3 regions of the Aeromonas sp. 25-AL00135 genome follow, and region 3 is predicted to be linked to each of the others. Evidence: predicted binding sites of a transcription regulator. Region 3 holds the regulator's gene; each other region holds the start of a gene.
The links. Region 3 encodes sigma-54, which starts transcription at its own class of promoters, with help from an activator protein. Its sites were predicted from a motif close to TGGCACNGTTTTNGCTT; they were not measured.
Positions count from the first base shown of each region.

Region 1: flgB (flagellar basal body rod protein FlgB) is a predicted target of sigma-54. The motif match lies at 3,840-3,856, and genes of this name have one in related genera.
Region 2: glnA (glutamate--ammonia ligase) is a predicted target of sigma-54. The motif match lies at 3,434-3,450, and genes of this name have one in related genera.

Region 1 is NZ_JBSTYQ010000004.1:37,009-42,418, reverse strand. It holds gene yfcE (phosphodiesterase) at 1-146, shown strand, start outside; gene ACW5XC_RS04400 (flagella synthesis protein FlgN) at 183-599, opposite strand; gene flgM (flagellar biosynthesis anti-sigma factor FlgM) at 596-916, opposite strand; gene flgA (flagellar basal body P-ring formation chaperone FlgA) at 1,008-1,691, opposite strand; gene ACW5XC_RS04385 (chemotaxis protein CheV) at 1,836-2,747, shown strand; gene ACW5XC_RS04380 (CheR family methyltransferase) at 2,765-3,589, shown strand; gene flgB (flagellar basal body rod protein FlgB) at 3,885-4,283, shown strand; gene flgC (flagellar basal body rod protein FlgC) at 4,283-4,702, shown strand; gene ACW5XC_RS04365 (flagellar hook assembly protein FlgD) at 4,718-5,410, shown strand, end outside.
Region 2 is NZ_JBSTYQ010000015.1:61,571-66,980, reverse strand. It holds gene ACW5XC_RS14810 (TrkH family potassium uptake protein) at 1-1,093, shown strand, start outside; gene typA (translational GTPase TypA) at 1,344-3,155, opposite strand; gene glnA (glutamate--ammonia ligase) at 3,507-4,916, shown strand; gene ACW5XC_RS14795 (DUF4124 domain-containing protein) at 5,032-5,410, shown strand, end outside.
Region 3 is NZ_JBSTYQ010000007.1:95,787-101,196, forward strand. It holds gene lptA (lipopolysaccharide transport periplasmic protein LptA) at 1-343, shown strand, start outside; gene lptB (LPS export ABC transporter ATP-binding protein) at 356-1,081, shown strand; gene ACW5XC_RS08270 (RNA polymerase factor sigma-54) at 1,147-2,586, shown strand; gene hpf (ribosome hibernation promoting factor) at 2,607-2,894, shown strand; gene ptsN (PTS IIA-like nitrogen regulatory protein PtsN) at 2,897-3,343, shown strand; gene rapZ (RNase adapter RapZ) at 3,389-4,255, shown strand; gene npr (PTS phosphocarrier protein NPr) at 4,276-4,548, shown strand; gene ACW5XC_RS08295 (BglG family transcription antiterminator) at 4,566-5,410, opposite strand, start outside.

The sequences.
Region 1 (5,410 bases), on a different contig from region 3:
GGCAGGGGGAACGGATATTGATGAACCCGGGGTCAATCTGTTTCCCGCGCGGCGAGTTGCCTGCCAGTTACGGGTGCTATGAGGACGGGGTACTGCGCGTCAATGCGTGTGAGGACGGGCGAGAGTTGTTGCGACTGGTGCTTTAAAATGGACAGCAAAAATGCAAGGCCTGATAAGAGATGTCAGGCCTTGATACCGTAGGAGCGGGTGCCAGAGCGAGTGTTACCCTTGGCGTCATAGGTCAGGCTGTTGCGATCGCGCAGCTGACTCAGAAAGGTTGCCAGACGACGGTTTGATACGATGCTCAATTCAAGCAAGCGACCGTTGATATCATTTTGTGCCTGGCAAGCATCCAGTTTTGCACGAAGCTGCGCCATCTCGTCGGGATAGGCTGCCAGCTGCAGTGCCAGTTCTGGCATCTCTGCCAGTGTCTTGTCCAGCGTTTCTATCGCAGCAAGCAACTGCTGTTTGCGCTCGGTCAGTGCGGGCAGGGCCAGGGCCTGATGCTGTTCGAGCAAGCTGAACTCCTCTTCCAGAATGCCTTGCATCTGGCTGAGGTAATCATCTTGGGTGTGCAGTAACGAAGGTAAGTCCATCATCCCAGAACTTTGTCCAGATTGGCCTCGAAACTGAACATCTTCTTGGCCACAGCGTCGCTGTTAACCTGATATTCGCCACTCGCAACGGCTTTTTTCAGCTGTTCGACCTTGCTCTCATTGCCGGTCGAGGCGGTATTGAGGTTTTGTTGCATCTTTTGCAATTGTTGCGCCTCACTGGTCAAGGAGACGGAGTCCAGCTTGACAGTAGCCGCTTTGTTCTCGGGCGATGAGGTGACTGACTTGCTGCCTGTCCCCTGGCTATTAGCGGTATTTTGCAACCGATTATTCGCCAAGTTGTTGATATTGTTGATGGCCATTTTAGTTACCTTCGTCTGCTTTAAGGTTTGCTTACCTGTTTATCGGTGCGGCAGATCAAAACTTTAGAAAAAAGTTGTCAAGGATCCGGATTTAAAAAGTGACCGATACGGCACCTACCGCACTGACTTTACCCTCAACGGTTTTGCCGGAGCGAATATTGACGAGTTTGATGATCTCTCCGAAGCTGCCATCTTGCAAGGCTCGGGCCATGGTTTTGATCTGGAAGTTGCTATTTTCTGCCGTCAGGGTGACCTGATCCCCTTTGCACACTACACAAACCTGGCTCAAACGGATGGGTTGCCCAGGTTTTAGCTCCCGCTTGCTGCGTACTCCGATAAGAGGGGCGGTGTCAGTCAGGTAGTCGCCGCGGATCAGGGTCTGATCTTGATAGGCCAACACCAGCTGGCTTTCACTCAGCAGGTCCCCCTTGGCGATGGGGTTGGTCACAGTGACATAGGGTTTTTGAATGCTGACCCGTACCGGGAGATAGACGTCCCAGGGTTTGTCTTCCTCACATTTAAGGTAAACTGTTGTATTACGGCGAATTTCCATTTTTGCTGGTAAGCTGATAGTGAGCAGATCTTCGCAGCGGGTCAGTGGGAGCCGTCCATCCAGCGTGGCAGAGGTGACCTCGGCTCTGGCATCCAACGGAATATCCAGCTGGCTGTAAACGAACTCTTGTGCCTTTTCTTGCAGATAAGTAGTGACGTCCGAGGCGTAGCTGGAAGATATGCTGCCAAAAAAGAGGCTGATGAGTAAAAGTCGGTTAATCATTTTCGCTCGTTGGTCGATAAGTTGTTCACGCATATCACCATATTTAACTATGATTGCTTCAGAATCTGTTCGTTGTCACATCGATAGTCTGACGCAATCCATCACGCATGCATGATTAATGCCAAGCGTTTTTAGGGAGTGTTTATGGCCAGTATCCTGGACTCGGTCAACCAACGTACCCAGCTAGTGGGGCAAAACCGGCTGGAGTTGTTGTTGTTTCGTCTCAATGGACGTCAAAGATTTGGCATCAACGTATTCAAAGTGCGTGAAGTGTTGCAGTGTCCCCCCTTGACCGTGATGCCCAAATTGAACTCCTGCATCCGCGGGGTCGCACATATTCGTGGCCAGACTATCTCGGTCATCGATCTCAGCATGGCAGTTGGTAAACGCCCGATTGATGATCTGAGCAAATGCTTCATTATCATCTCCGAGTACAACCGCTCTATTCAGGGTTTTCTGGTGCATTCGGTCGAGCGCATCATCAATATGAACTGGGAATCCATCCTGCCTCCGCCCAAAGGTGCGGGTCGCATCAACTACATGACAGCCGTGACTGAAGTCGATGGCGAGTTGGTCGAAATCCTTGATGTTGAGCGGATATTGAACGAAATTTCGCCGGTTGCAACGGATGTTAGTGAGGAGCTGGTTCAGGCCAGTGTCGACCACCCGACTCTGGGGCGTCCTGTTCTTGTTGCGGATGACTCCTCAGTGGCACGCAAACAGGTACAACGTGCGCTTGAGGCCATCGGTGTCGAGTGCGTGTTGGCAAAAGATGGCCGCGAAGCATTGAACATGCTGCTGGAAATGACCAAAAATGGTCCTATCAAGGATCAGGTTGCGCTGGTTATTTCGGATATCGAAATGCCGGAAATGGATGGCTATACCTTCACTGCCGAGATCCGGAATAATCCCAATCTCAAGGATTTGCATGTTATTCTGCATACCTCGCTCAGTGGAGTATTCAACCAGGCAATGGTGCAGAAAGTTGGTGCGAACAATTTTATCGCCAAGTTCCAGCCTGATGAATTGGCCAAGGCCGTACAAAACGCACTCTAATAAAGAAGAACAGCTGCATGAAGACACTTTCGGACGACTTATACAAACAGTTCAGCAACTTTCTGGCGGTACAGAGCGGAATTGTGCTGGGGGATAACAAACAGTATCTGGTGAAGAGCCGTCTTTCACCTTTGATGGCTCAGTTTGGCATCGAGAGTCTGTCTGATCTGGTTACCCGTGCAATGAGTGTGCGAGAGCGTGACCTGAAAATGGCCGTAGTAGATGCCATGACGACCAACGAGACCCTCTGGTTTCGTGATACTTACCCGTTTCAGCTTCTTACTGACAAGATTTTCCCCGAGTTGGGGAAAAGTGGCCGCCCCATCAAGATCTGGTCAGCCGCTTCCTCGTCAGGTCAGGAGCCCTATTCCATTGCCATGACGGCACTGGAGCAGCAGATGAAAAAGCCGGGTACCTTGCCTGGTGGCGTGCAGATTGTCGGGACGGATATTTCGACGACCATGCTCAATCAGTGTAAGGAAGGCGTTTACGATAGCCTTGCTCTGGCGCGCGGTTTGTCACCGGAGCGCAAGAAGATGTTTTTTGAGCCTTACGGTGACAACAAGATGCGGGTTGCCGAGCGAGTCAGAAAATTGACCACCTTCCGGCCACTCAACTTGTTGGAGAGCTATAGTCTGCTCGGCAAGTTTGACATTATTTTTTGCCGTAACGTGCTCATCTATTTTGCGCCGGAAGTGAAGTCGAAGATCCTCAACCAGTTTGCTGCCAGTCTCAACCCCGGTGGATATCTGATGCTGGGAGCGTCGGAGTCACTGGCCGGGTTGACCGATCGGTTTGAGATGATCCGCTGTAATCCGGGGATTGTCTACAAGGTCAAATAGGCTTGAGGGCCCTGATATTCGGGGTCTGCCGAATATTGCCAGTTCATGCAAAGAGGGAAGCTACGAGCTTCCCTCTTTCTTTATCTACAGCTCAGTCTTTCTATTTACCTACCATATCTCGCCACTGCAAAAGTGGTTGAAACCTTAAGGTGGCCAAATGATGCCGTCTGACTCAATGCACGAGATGCTCCTGCCGTTTTCGGTCTGAAATGTGCTCATACCCAAACCATCGATCTGAGTGATTTGCTTATGGCACGCCTCTTGCAAACAAAATAAACCAAGCAGGAGGTGTGCTATGGCTCTTTCATTTGACAAGGCATTCGGTGTGCATCAACACACCATAAGCGTTCGCGCCAAGCGTGCTGAGGTGCTTTCCAGCAATATTGCCAACGCAGATACCCCGGGCTTCAAAGCCAGGGATATCAATTTTGCTCAGGCATTGCAGGAGGCCCAGTCGCATCAGGGGTTTGGTTTGGCAACGACCAGCGAAAAGCACTTTGCCTTGAATATGGACGCCCCAGGTACCGTGCAATATCGCAACCCGCTGCAACCGGATACCGGTGACGGCAATACAGTCGATGTGCAGCAGGAGCGCAGCGAATTTCTGCGCAATAGCCTCGAGTATCAAACCTCCCTTGAATTTATGAATAGCAAAATCAGTGGCCTGCTCAAGGCCCTGAAAGGAGAGCAGTGATGAGTTTGTTCAAGGTCTTTGACATAGCAGGCTCGGCTATGAGCGCACAGTCAGTGCGCCTCAACACGGTTGCCAGCAACATGGCCAACGCGGACAGCGTCAGCTCCAGTGTGGAAAATACTTACCACGCCAGGCGGCCAGTCTTTGCCGCCCAGCTCGATCAGGCGATGTCTGACAAGCAGGGCTCGGTCGGGGTTGAGGTGAAGGGGATTGTCGAGAGCAAGGCGCCACTGCTCAAGGAGTACAACCCCAACCACCCGATGGCGGATAAAGACGGTTTTATCTTCAAGCCAAACGTCAACATGGTTGAAGAGATGGCCGACATGATCAACGCCTCGCGCAGCTACCAGACCAACGTACAGGTTGCAGATTCGGCCAAGAAGATGCTGCAGCAGACGCTCCAGCTTGGCAAGTCCTGATAGGAGGGATGCAGCATGGTCGATACAACCAATAATGTGAACGGCATCAGCCGTACCACGACCCAGACGACAGGCAGCACAACGGCGCCGAAGAAAGAGCTGGATCAGGCTTCATTTATGAAGCTGCTAACAATGCAATTATCGTATCAAGACCCCTTCAAGCCTGTCGACAATGCCCAGATGCTTTCCCAAATGGCGTCCATGTCAACTTCGGAGGGGATTAGTAGTTTGTCTACCCAGATGGGGAAACTCAATGACCAGATGATTTCCAGTCAAGCCCTGCAAGCATCCTCTTTGGTAGGTCAAAATGTGCTACTGCCAAGCAATATAAGCTATTTAGACAAAGAGGGGCCACTATCAGCAGTCGTAGCGGTTGGCACTACTAATAAATATGCGAATATCAAAATCACTATCGAAGACGAAAAGGGACAAGTTATCAAAGAGTTTCCTCTGGAAGGAGAGCAAAAAGGTAACGTAGAAGTTGCTTGGGATGGTACAGACAAGGCTGGTAACCGAGTTTCTGCAGGCAAGTATGTCGTCAAAGCCAGCGGTACTCTTGATGGCAAGTCGGAAAATATTGCTGCATACGCTTATGCCAAAGTGGATAGCGTTGCCTTGGGCAATGCCACCAACCCGACCCGCCTCAACTTGAGAGGGCTGGGGAGCGAATATCTGAACAATATTTTGCAAATTTCAGGCACCAATTCA
Region 2 (5,410 bases), on a different contig from region 3:
CGGCCTCGACAACATGGCTCACAGCATCCTGTTGTGGCGTTCCATCCTGCAGTGGCTGGGGGGGGTTGGCTTTATCGTGATGGCGGTTGCCGTGCTGCCCTACCTCAACGTCGGCGGTATGAAGCTGTTCCAGACCGAGAGCTCGGACTGGTCGGACAAAAGCGCCCCGCGTGCCAAGACAGTCGCCAACAACATCGTCGTGGTCTATCTGGTGCTCTCCATGCTCTGCTTCATGGCCTACTGGGCCAGCGGCATGAACATGTTCGAAGCGATCAACCACGCCATGACCACCCTCAGTACCGGCGGCTACTCCACCTCCGATCAATCCATGTCCCACTTCTCCAACTCGGCTCACTGGATTGGCACCCTGTTCATGTTCCTCGGCGGCCTGCCCTTCCTGCTCTATGTGCAAAGCCTCAACCACAGGGACTACAGCCTGTTCAAGGATGCCCAGGTGCGCGGCTTCTTCTGGCTGGTGGTGTGGGTTACCGTCATCATGACCTTCTATCTGTGGGAGAGAGACCTGTTCGGCTTCTGGGATGCCCTGCGCATCAGCTGCTTCAACATCGTCTCGGTGCTCACTACCACCGGCTACGGCCTTGGTGACTTCGGCACCTGGGGGCCGCTCGCCAGCATCGTCTTCATCGTGCTGCTGGCGCTGGGGGCCTGCTCGGGCTCGACTGCGGGCGGCCTCAAGATCTTCCGGGTACAGGTGGCATTCGCCCTGTTCAGAAAGCAGATGCGCCAACTGATGCACCCCTCTGCCGTCTTCCCCCAAAAGTACAACGGCCGGACGGTCAATGACGCTATCATCCGCTCGATGATCTCATTCGTACTGGCCTACTTCGCCATCATTCTGGTGATAGCCGCGCTGCTGGGCGCCATCGGGCTTGACCCCCTGACGGCCATATCCAGCTCCATCACCGCTGTCGCCAACGTCGGCCCAGGTATGGGCCCGGTGGTCGGCCCCAGCACCAACTTTGCCAGCCTGCCGGAATCGGCCAAATGGCTGTTGTCATTCGGCATGCTGCTGGGACGACTGGAGATCCTGACGGTCGCCGTGCTCTTCTTCCCCTCCTTCTGGCGCCAGTAACCCCTTACTGCAAGCCAGCAAAAAGCCGCAGCGTTCATCCGCTGCGGCTTTTTTATCTCACCCATCCCCACGACCTTCGCTCAACGCTCATCAGCCCACTCATCATCCATTGCTGATGGCCTGAACGAGCTCATCAGGATGGCCAGAGCGGATCACAAGCATAAAAAAACGGACCCAAACCAGAGGTTTGGGTCCGTTTATCAGTGAACCGTCAGCGGCCGCGAGGGCTGCCGAGACTCAGCACATGGCATTAACCACGGCCAGAGCGCTTGCGATCCAGCTCGGTCAGCAATTTCTTGCGGATACGGATGTTCTTCGGAGTCACTTCTACCAGTTCGTCGTTGTCGATGAACTCGAGAGCCTGTTCCAGAGTCATGCGGATCGGCGGAGTCAGCACTTGAGCTTCGTCAGTACCGGAGGCACGCATGTTGGTCAGCTGTTTGCCTTTCAGGCAGTTAACAGTCAGGTCGTTGGAACGGGAGTGAATACCGATCACCTGGCCTTCGTACACTTCGGTCGCGTGACCGATGAACAGACGACCACGGTCTTGCAGACCGAACAGGGCGTAGGTCAGAGCCTTACCGGTTGCGTTGGAGATCAGCACGCCGTTCTGACGCTCGCCGATGCTGCCACCCTTGTGCGGACCGTAGTGGTCGAAGGTGTGGTACAGCAGACCGGTACCTGAGGTCATGGTCATGAACTCGGTCTGGAAACCGATCAGGCCACGGCTCGGGATCATGAAGTCCAGACGGACACGGCCCTTGCCATCCGGGGTCATGTTGGTCATTTCGCCTTTACGCAGACCCAGTTGCTCCATCACGGAACCCTGGTGCGCTTCTTCAACGTCCACCGTTACGGTTTCGAACGGTTCTTGCAGAACGCCATCAACGGTACGCAGGATTACTTCCGGACGGGACACAGCCAGTTCGTAACCTTCGCGACGCATGTTTTCGATCAGGATGGAGAGGTGCAGTTCACCACGACCGGATACACGGAACTTGTCCGGATCATCAGTCTCTTCCACACGCAGAGCCACGTTGTGGACCAGCTCCTGGTTCAGACGCTCCAGAATGTTACGGGAGGTCACGAACTTGCCCTCTTTACCGGCGAACGGTGAGGTGTTGACCTGGAAGGTCATGTTCACGGTCGGCTCGTCAACGGAGAGCGGCGGCAGGGCTTCAACGGCACCGTTATCACAGATGGTGTCGGAGATTTTCAGCTCGCCCAGACCGGTAATAGCGATGATGTCACCCGCTTGCGCGTCGGTAACTTCAGTACGGGACAGACCCAGGTAACCCAGCACCTGACCGACTTTACCGTTACGGGTCTTGCCGTCAGCACCAACGATGGTGACTTGCTGGTTGGTCTTGACGCGACCACGGGTGATACGGCCGATACCGATAACGCCCACGTAGGAGTTGTAGTCCAGCTGGGAGATCTGCATCTGGAAACCACCTTCGGCATCAGCCTTCGGCGCTTCAACGTTGTCAACGATGGCCTGGAACAGCGGCTCCATGTTCTCGGACTCGACGTCCTGATCCATGGTGGCCCAACCGTTCAGTGCAGAGGCGTAAACAACTTTGAAATCCAGCTGTTCGTCAGTCGCGCCCAGGTTGTCGAACAGGTCGAATACCTGATCCATTACCCAGTCAGGACGAGCACCCGGACGGTCAACCTTGTTGATGACCACGATCGGCTTCAGACCCTGAGCGAACGCTTTCTGGGTCACGAAACGGGTTTGCGGCATCGGGCCGTCTACGGCGTCAACCAGCAGCAGCACGGAGTCAACCATGGACAGTACGCGCTCTACTTCACCACCGAAGTCGGCGTGACCCGGGGTATCAACGATGTTGATACGGTAGTCATTCCAGCGGATCGCAGTGTTCTTGGCGAGAATGGTGATGCCACGTTCCCGTTCCAGATCATTGGAGTCCATGATCCGTTCCTGGCCTTCCGTGGAGCGGTCCAGGGTGCCGGACTGCTGCAGCAGCTTATCAACCAGAGTCGTTTTGCCGTGGTCAACGTGCGCAATAATCGCAATATTGCGTAAATTCTCTAACATTCTCGCCTCAATCACCGGGTAAAATTGGGCGCTAATTGTACTCTTGCCTTTGTGATCTGCCTAGCAGAATTGCAGTACATTCGCGCATAACAACAGATCTGGATCATAGACCTCTCTGACAAACCCTGCTTAGATGGGCGGTGACCGTATTTCGCGCACCATTACAGTGCACCAAAACGATCCACCATCGCACTAAATTGATGCAACGCGAGTCGAGATCGCCTGTTTTTGGGGAGCCTCTTCAGCGAGATTGCCCTGAAATCAAGCTGTCACAAACTTGGCACGATACTGGCTTATGTGAATACGACGACGCATTCACCCAGAGAGTTTTAACACCGGAGGTTACTTAGCATGTCAGCCCAGAACGTTTTGGCCCTGATCCAGGAACACGAAGTCAAGTTTGTTGATCTGCGCTTTACCGACACCAAGGGTAAAGAGCAGCATGTATCCATCCCTGCTCACCAGGTTGATGAAGATTTCTTCGAAGACGGCAAGATGTTCGATGGTTCCTCCATCGGCGGCTGGAAGGGCATCAACGAATCCGACATGGTACTGATGCCGGACGCAGCCTCCGCCAAACTGGACCCGTTCACCGAAGAGACCACCCTGAACATCGTTTGTGACGTACTGGAGCCTGCCACCATGCAGGGCTACGACCGCGATCCGCGCTCCATCGCCAAGCGTGCAGAAGATTTCCTAAAGTCCAGCGGCATCGCTGACACCGTGCTGTTCGGGCCGGAGCCGGAATTCTTCATGTTCGACAACATTACTTTCTCCAACACCATGGGCCACAGCTTCGTGAAAATCGAATCTGAAGAAGCCGCATGGAACTCCGGCACTGCCTATGAGCATGGCAACAAGGGTCACCGTCCGTTCGTGAAAGGCGGTTACTTCCCGGTTGCACCGGTCGACTCCTCCCAGGATATCCGCGCCGCCATGTGTCTGGTGCTGGAAGAGATGGGCCAGGTCGTTGAAGCTCACCACCACGAAGTGGCCACTGCCGGCCAGAACGAAATCGCTACCCGCTTCAACACTCTTACGCTGAAAGCTGACGAAGTGCAGGTACTGAAGTACGTGATCCACAACGTGGCCCACGCCTACAACAAGACCGTGACCTTCATGCCGAAACCCATGTTCGGTGACAACGGCTCCGGCATGCACTGCCACCAGTCTCTGGCCAAGAACGGCGTCAACCTGTTCGCTGGTGACCTGTACGGCGGTCTGTCCGAGATGGCTCTGCACTACATCGGCGGTATCATCAAGCACGCCAAGGCCATCAACGCCTTCGCCAACCCGACCACCAACTCCTACAAGCGTCTGGTTCCGGGTTATGAAGCACCGGTCATGCTGGCCTACTCTGCCCGCAACCGCTCTGCCTCCATCCGTATCCCGGTGGTACCGAGCCCGAAAGCCCGTCGTATCGAAGTGCGCTTCCCGGATCCGGCTGCCAACCCGTACCTGGCCTTCGCAGCCCAGCTGATGGCCGGTCTGGACGGTATCATCAACAAGATCCATCCGGGCGATGCCATGGACAAGAACTTGTACGACCTGCCGCCGGAAGAAGCCGCAGAAGTGCCGACCGTTGCCGGTTCTCTGGACGAAGCCCTGGCCGCTCTGGATGCTGACCGCGAGTTCCTGACCCGTGGCGGCGTGTTCAGCGATGACTTCATCAACTCCTATCTGGAACTGAAACAGCAGGATGTTGACCGTGTGCGCATGACCCCGCACCCGCTGGAGTTCGAACTGTACTACTCCGTCTAAGTCTCAGCAGACTGGCCGTTTAAATCTGGTCAGCTTGCTTAATCGTGACAAAACCCGCCATCTGGCGGGTTTTTTCTCTGATAGGATTAAGCAAAATACCGTCAAGGAGAGATGGATGAACAACAAGCATGGCATAGGGGTGCTCAGCCTCCTGTTGCTGACCTCGTTCGGTGCGGACGCGGCCAAGGTCTACTCCTGGGTCGATGGTAATGGCATCACCCACTACTCGGATGCGCCACCACCCGGCAAAAACGCCAAAGAGGTCGATCTGCGGGTCGCCCCGCTGCTGGGCAGCAGCGCGCCCAGATCGGTGCAGGTGGATAACTTCAACAGCCTGACCGGCGCCGATGCCAAGAAAGAGAAAGAGGCGGCCAAGCTGACTATCGAACTGCTCTCCCCGGAACAGGGCAGCACCCTACGCGACAACACAGGCAACATCGTCTTTCAGGGCACCATCAGCCCCAAACCTCCGACCCAGTATGATGTGCGCCTGA
Region 3 (5,410 bases):
CAAGGCTGACAAGGTGGTAGTGACCCGTTCCGGCGAGAAAGGGGCTGAGGTGATGACTGCCTACGGCAAGCCCGCCACCTTCTTCCAGATCCTGGATAACGGCAAGCCGGTCAATGCCCACGGCAACACTATCCGCTACGAGCTGAAGAACCGGCTGGTGACCATCACCGGCAACGGTCAGCTCAAGCAGGAAGATAGCCAGGTCAATGGCGATCTGATCCGCTACGACATCGTCAAACAGAAGATGATTGCCGAGAGCAAGAGCCCGAGCCAGCGGGTCAAAACCGTGTTCCTGCCGGATCAGGTAGAGAATTTCGACAAGCCCGCCGACCAGAAGAAGTAGGGAAAATAAGCCATGGCAGTGTTAAAAGCAGTGGGCCTGCAGAAGAGCTACAAGCGCCGCATGGTGGTGAGTGACGTCAGCCTTGAAGTGGGCACCGGCCAGATTGTCGGCCTGCTCGGCCCCAACGGGGCGGGCAAGACCACCTCCTTCTACATGATCGTGGGGCTGGTGCAGCGCGATGCCGGTCTCATCACCATCGACGATCAGGACATCAGCCTGCAGCCCATGCATGTGCGGGCGCGCAATGGCATCGGTTACCTGCCGCAGGAGGCCTCCATCTTCCGTCGCCTGTCGGTGTTCGACAACCTGATGGGCGTGATGCAGACCCGCAAGGGGTTGAGTCGCGAGGAGCGTGAGGACAAGGTTCAGCAACTGCTGGAAGAGTTCAACATCACCCACATTCGCGACAACCTGGGTCAGAGCCTCTCCGGCGGTGAGCGCCGTCGAGTCGAGATCGCCCGTGCGCTGGCGGCTGAGCCGCGTTTTATTCTGCTGGATGAACCCTTTGCAGGGGTTGACCCGATTTCTGTGATAGACATCAAGAAGATCATTCAGCATCTGAAAGATAGAGGCCTTGGCGTCTTGATTACCGACCACAACGTCAGAGAGACTCTGGACGTATGTGAGAAGGCCTATATCGTCAGCCACGGCAAGATGATTGCCGAAGGTGCACCGGCTGACATCCTTGCCGATGAGCAGGTCAAGCGCGTCTATTTGGGCGATCAATTCAGTCTATAGTAAGGGGGCATGCCTTCATTTCCTTTGACGAGTGCCTCGCTGAACATAAGGATATCCCGACGTAGATGAAGCCGACATTACAGTTGCGTCTCGGTCAGTCCCTGACCATGACGCCGCAATTACAACAAGCGATTCGTCTGCTCCAGCTCTCCACTCTGGAACTTCAGCAGGAAATTCAGCAAGCGCTCGAAAACAACCCTCTGCTGGAGCAGGAAGAGAGCGAGGCGCAAGAGACCAGTCCGGAAGCGCCGGTCGATGCCAGCCAGCTGGATTCCAGCGATGCCATGGCTCAGGAGCAGATGCCGGATGAGTTGCCGGTGGATACCACCTGGGACGAGGTTTACTCTGCCGGCACCGCCCAGAGCGCGGGCCCCATCCACGATGGGGAAGATAGCGTCTATCAGGGTGAAACCACCGAAAACCTGCAGGATTATCTGCTGTGGCAGATGCGGCTCACACCGTTCAGCGATGTGGATGCTGCCATCGCGCTCGCCATTATCGATGCCATCGACGAATCCGGTTATCTGACCGTTGCGCTGGAGGATATCCAGGCAGCCGTCACCAGCGATGACGTAGAGGTGGAGCTCGATGAGGTCGAGGCGGTACTCAAGCGGGTGCAGCACTTCGATCCGGTCGGTATTGCTGCCCGTTCTGTGCAGGAGTGTTTGCTGATCCAGCTGGATCAGTATGACCCGCAGACCCCCTGGCTCAACGAGGCCAAGGAGGTGATCCTCGAGCACATGGAGCTGCTCGGCAACCGGGATTACCGCACCCTCGCCCGCAAGACAAAACTCAAAGAGAGCGACCTCAAGGAGGTGCTGGATCTGATCCAGCTGCTGGAGCCGCGCCCCGGCAATGGCATCATCCAGAGCGACTCCCAGTACGTGATCCCCGACGTCTCCGTGGTCAAGAAGGGCAGCAAGTGGGTGGTCGAGCTCAATCCCGACTCTGCCCCCCGCATCCGGGTCAACGAGACCTATGCCGCCATGGCCCGCAACGCCCGCAGCAGCACCGACACCCAGTTTATCCGCTCCCATTTGCAGGAAGCCAAGTGGTTCATCAAGAGCCTGGAAAGTCGCAATGACACCCTGCTGAAAGTGGCCAGTTGCATTGTCGAGCAGCAACAGGGCTTTTTCGAGTATGGTGAAGAGGCGATGAAGCCGATGGTGCTCAATGACATCGCCGAAGCGGTAGAGATGCATGAGTCGACCATCTCCCGGGTGACGACCCAGAAGTACATGCATACCCCCCGTGGTATCTTCGAATTGAAGTTTTTTTTCTCCAGCCATGTGAACACCGAAGGAGGAGGAGAGTGCTCATCGACCGCAATTCGCGCGCTCATCAAGAAGCTGGTCACGGCAGAGAATCCTGCCAAGCCGTTAAGTGATAGCAAGATCGCGGATTTGCTGGCCGAACAGGGTATTATGGTGGCGAGACGCACGATCGCTAAGTATCGCGAATCCTTGTTTATCCCACCTTCCAATCAGCGCAAACGCCTGGTTTAGGCAAACAAAAGGATGATGTTATGCAAATTAACCTGACCGGACACCATGTCGAGATCACCGAAGCTCTGCGTGATTATGTGAACAACAAATTTGCCAAACTCGAGCGTCACTTCGACCACATCAACAATGTTCATGTGGTGCTTAGCGTGGAAAAACTGAACCAGATAGCGGAAGCCAAATTGCACGTCAGCGGTGGCGAAGTGTTTGCCAACTCTGAACATGCCGATATGTATGCTGCGATAGACACCTTGCTCGACAAGCTGGACAGGCAGATCATCAAGCACAAAGATAAGTTAAATAAAAAATAACCATGCAACTTGAACACATACTGAGTCGGGACTGCACCAAGAGTGCAGTCCCTTGTACCAGCAAGAAACGCGCCCTCGAAATCATCAGCGAGCTGGCCGCCGAACGCCTTGGCACCTCCCGTCAGGCGCTGTTTGAATGCTTGCTGGCCCGCGAAAAAATGGGTAGTACCGGGATCGGTGCCGGTATTGCGATCCCCCACGGTCGCATTGACGATGAGTTCCCGCCAACCGCGATCCTGATGACCTTTGCCGACCCTATTCCTTTCGACTCCATCGACAATCAACCGGTTGACCTGCTGTTTGCCTTGCTGGTGCCGGAAAGCGAGTGCAAGCAGCATCTCAAGACCCTTTCTCTGATGGCTTCCAAGCTGGGTGACAAGGCGGTTTGCCGCCAGTTGCGTCAGGCAACCAGCGACGAAGAGCTCTATCAGATCATGACCTCGGCCTGACAGCAGGCCAAGGATGAGACACCCGTTTTGGCGTGAGGGAACAAGATGCAGTTAATCGTGGTAAGTGGACGCTCGGGCTCCGGTAAAACGGTAGCCCTGCGAGTGCTGGAAGATCTGGGTTACTACTGTGTGGACAACCTGCCGGTCAATCTGCTGCCCCAGCTGATTGTCTCGGTGGAGAGCCAGTACGACAAATTGGCGGTCAGTATCGATGTGCGCAACCTGCCGAGCGATCCGGAGAAACTGGAAAATCTGCTGGCTCAGGTGCGTAATGAGGGGCGGGTAGAGTTCTCCAGCTTTTTCTTCGATGCCGACAACGGCACCCTGCTCAAGCGCTATGGCGAGAGCCGCCGCCTGCACCCCCTCTCACGCAACAAGCTGTCGCTGGATGAGGCGATTCGGGAGGAGACCCACCTGCTGGCGCCACTCTCCTCGACCGCTGACCTGCGCATCGACACCACCACCCTCAGCATTCACGACCTGAGCGAGCTCATCAAAACCCGGGTACTCGGCAAGAAAGAGAACGAGCTGGTGCTGGTGTTCGAGTCGTTCGGCTTCAAGTACGGCATTCCCAAGGATGCCGACTTCGTGTTCGATGCCCGCTTCCTGCCCAATCCGCACTGGATCCCCGAGCTCAAGCCGTTCACCGGCAAGGATGAGCCGGTTGCCAACTACCTCTCGGCGCAAGCTGATGTGATGCTGTTTACCCAGCAGATCGAAAATATGCTGGCGACCTGGTTGCCCCATCTGGAGCGCAACAATCGCAGCTACCTCACGGTCGGCATCGGTTGCACCGGTGGTCAGCACCGCTCGGTCTTTATTGCAGAGCGGCTGGCCAGTGCATTCCGTTTGCTTGGCAAGAACGTGCAGATCCGCCACCGCACTCTCGACAAGAGTGCCCCCCAATCCTGACGGACCAATAGGACGACCCGATGACTGTTTCCGCCTCGGTTGAAGTGAAAAACAAGCTGGGTATTCATGCCAGACCTGCCATGATGCTGTTCGAGCTGGTGCAGGGTTTCGATGCCCACGTGCTACTGCGCAATGAAGATGGTGTGGAGGCCGATGCTGACAGCATCATCGGCCTGCTGATGCTGGATTCGGCGCAAGGGCGGCAGGTGGAAGTACAGGTTGAGGGCCCCGAAGAGGTCGAGGCCCTGGCCGCCGTGGTGGAGCTGTTCACTTCCGGCTTCAACGAGGAGTAGTCACTCCTTGTTTTATGTTATGAACCGGTACGCGCCAGCGTTTTGAAGTTGGCAAAATCCCGACAAGCCAGCAGATTCCTGCTGGCTTTTTCGTTCATCAGTGCCAGAAACAGGTCGTAGAGACCCATCGCCTCCTCGTAGTCGGCCTTGCTGATGGCCAGCACGAAGATGAGCGTCGCGATTTCTCCGTTGCCCCAGTCGATCCCCTGCGGGGCCAGTACGGTGTAAACCAGAGTGCGGCGCGCCAGCAGACCGAGGGAGTGGGGCAGGGCGATCCCTTCTCCCAGCATGGTGGAGACGATCCGCTCCCGCTCCTGCAGTGAGGCTCTGAAGCCGCTCTCCACCAGATCTTCCGCCTCCAGCTGATCACAGATACGGGCAAACAGTTCGGCCTGGCTGAGGGGGCCGTTGACCACCATGAAGTGGTCGGAATCGAAATATTTGTCGAGCATGTAGGGGCGGGTGCGGTCGATCAGCACCAGCTTGCCAAGCTGCTCCAGCTGGTATTGGGTCGGGAAGGGGGCAACGAGTACCACGGGGGCGTTTTTTTCGTTCACCTTGACGGTACTGATGACAAAGTCCTGCGCGATCTGCGCCAGACCTTCGTAATCCCGCACCGACTCCAGCGTGGTCAGCTGCAACTGGGGATACTCCCGTTTGATGCGTGCTTCCAGCACCCGGAAGGTGGCGTTGCCCGCATCGCAAAGCAATAGCGCCTGCGGGCGGCGGGTATAGCCGATATCGTAATGGCGCTCCAGCCCGACCCCGATATGGATCACCAGATAGCCGATCTCGTGATGGGTCAGTCGGTAGGGGGTCTGCTTGATCCACTCCGAAATGGCCGCCAACGTGATGTCGTAGG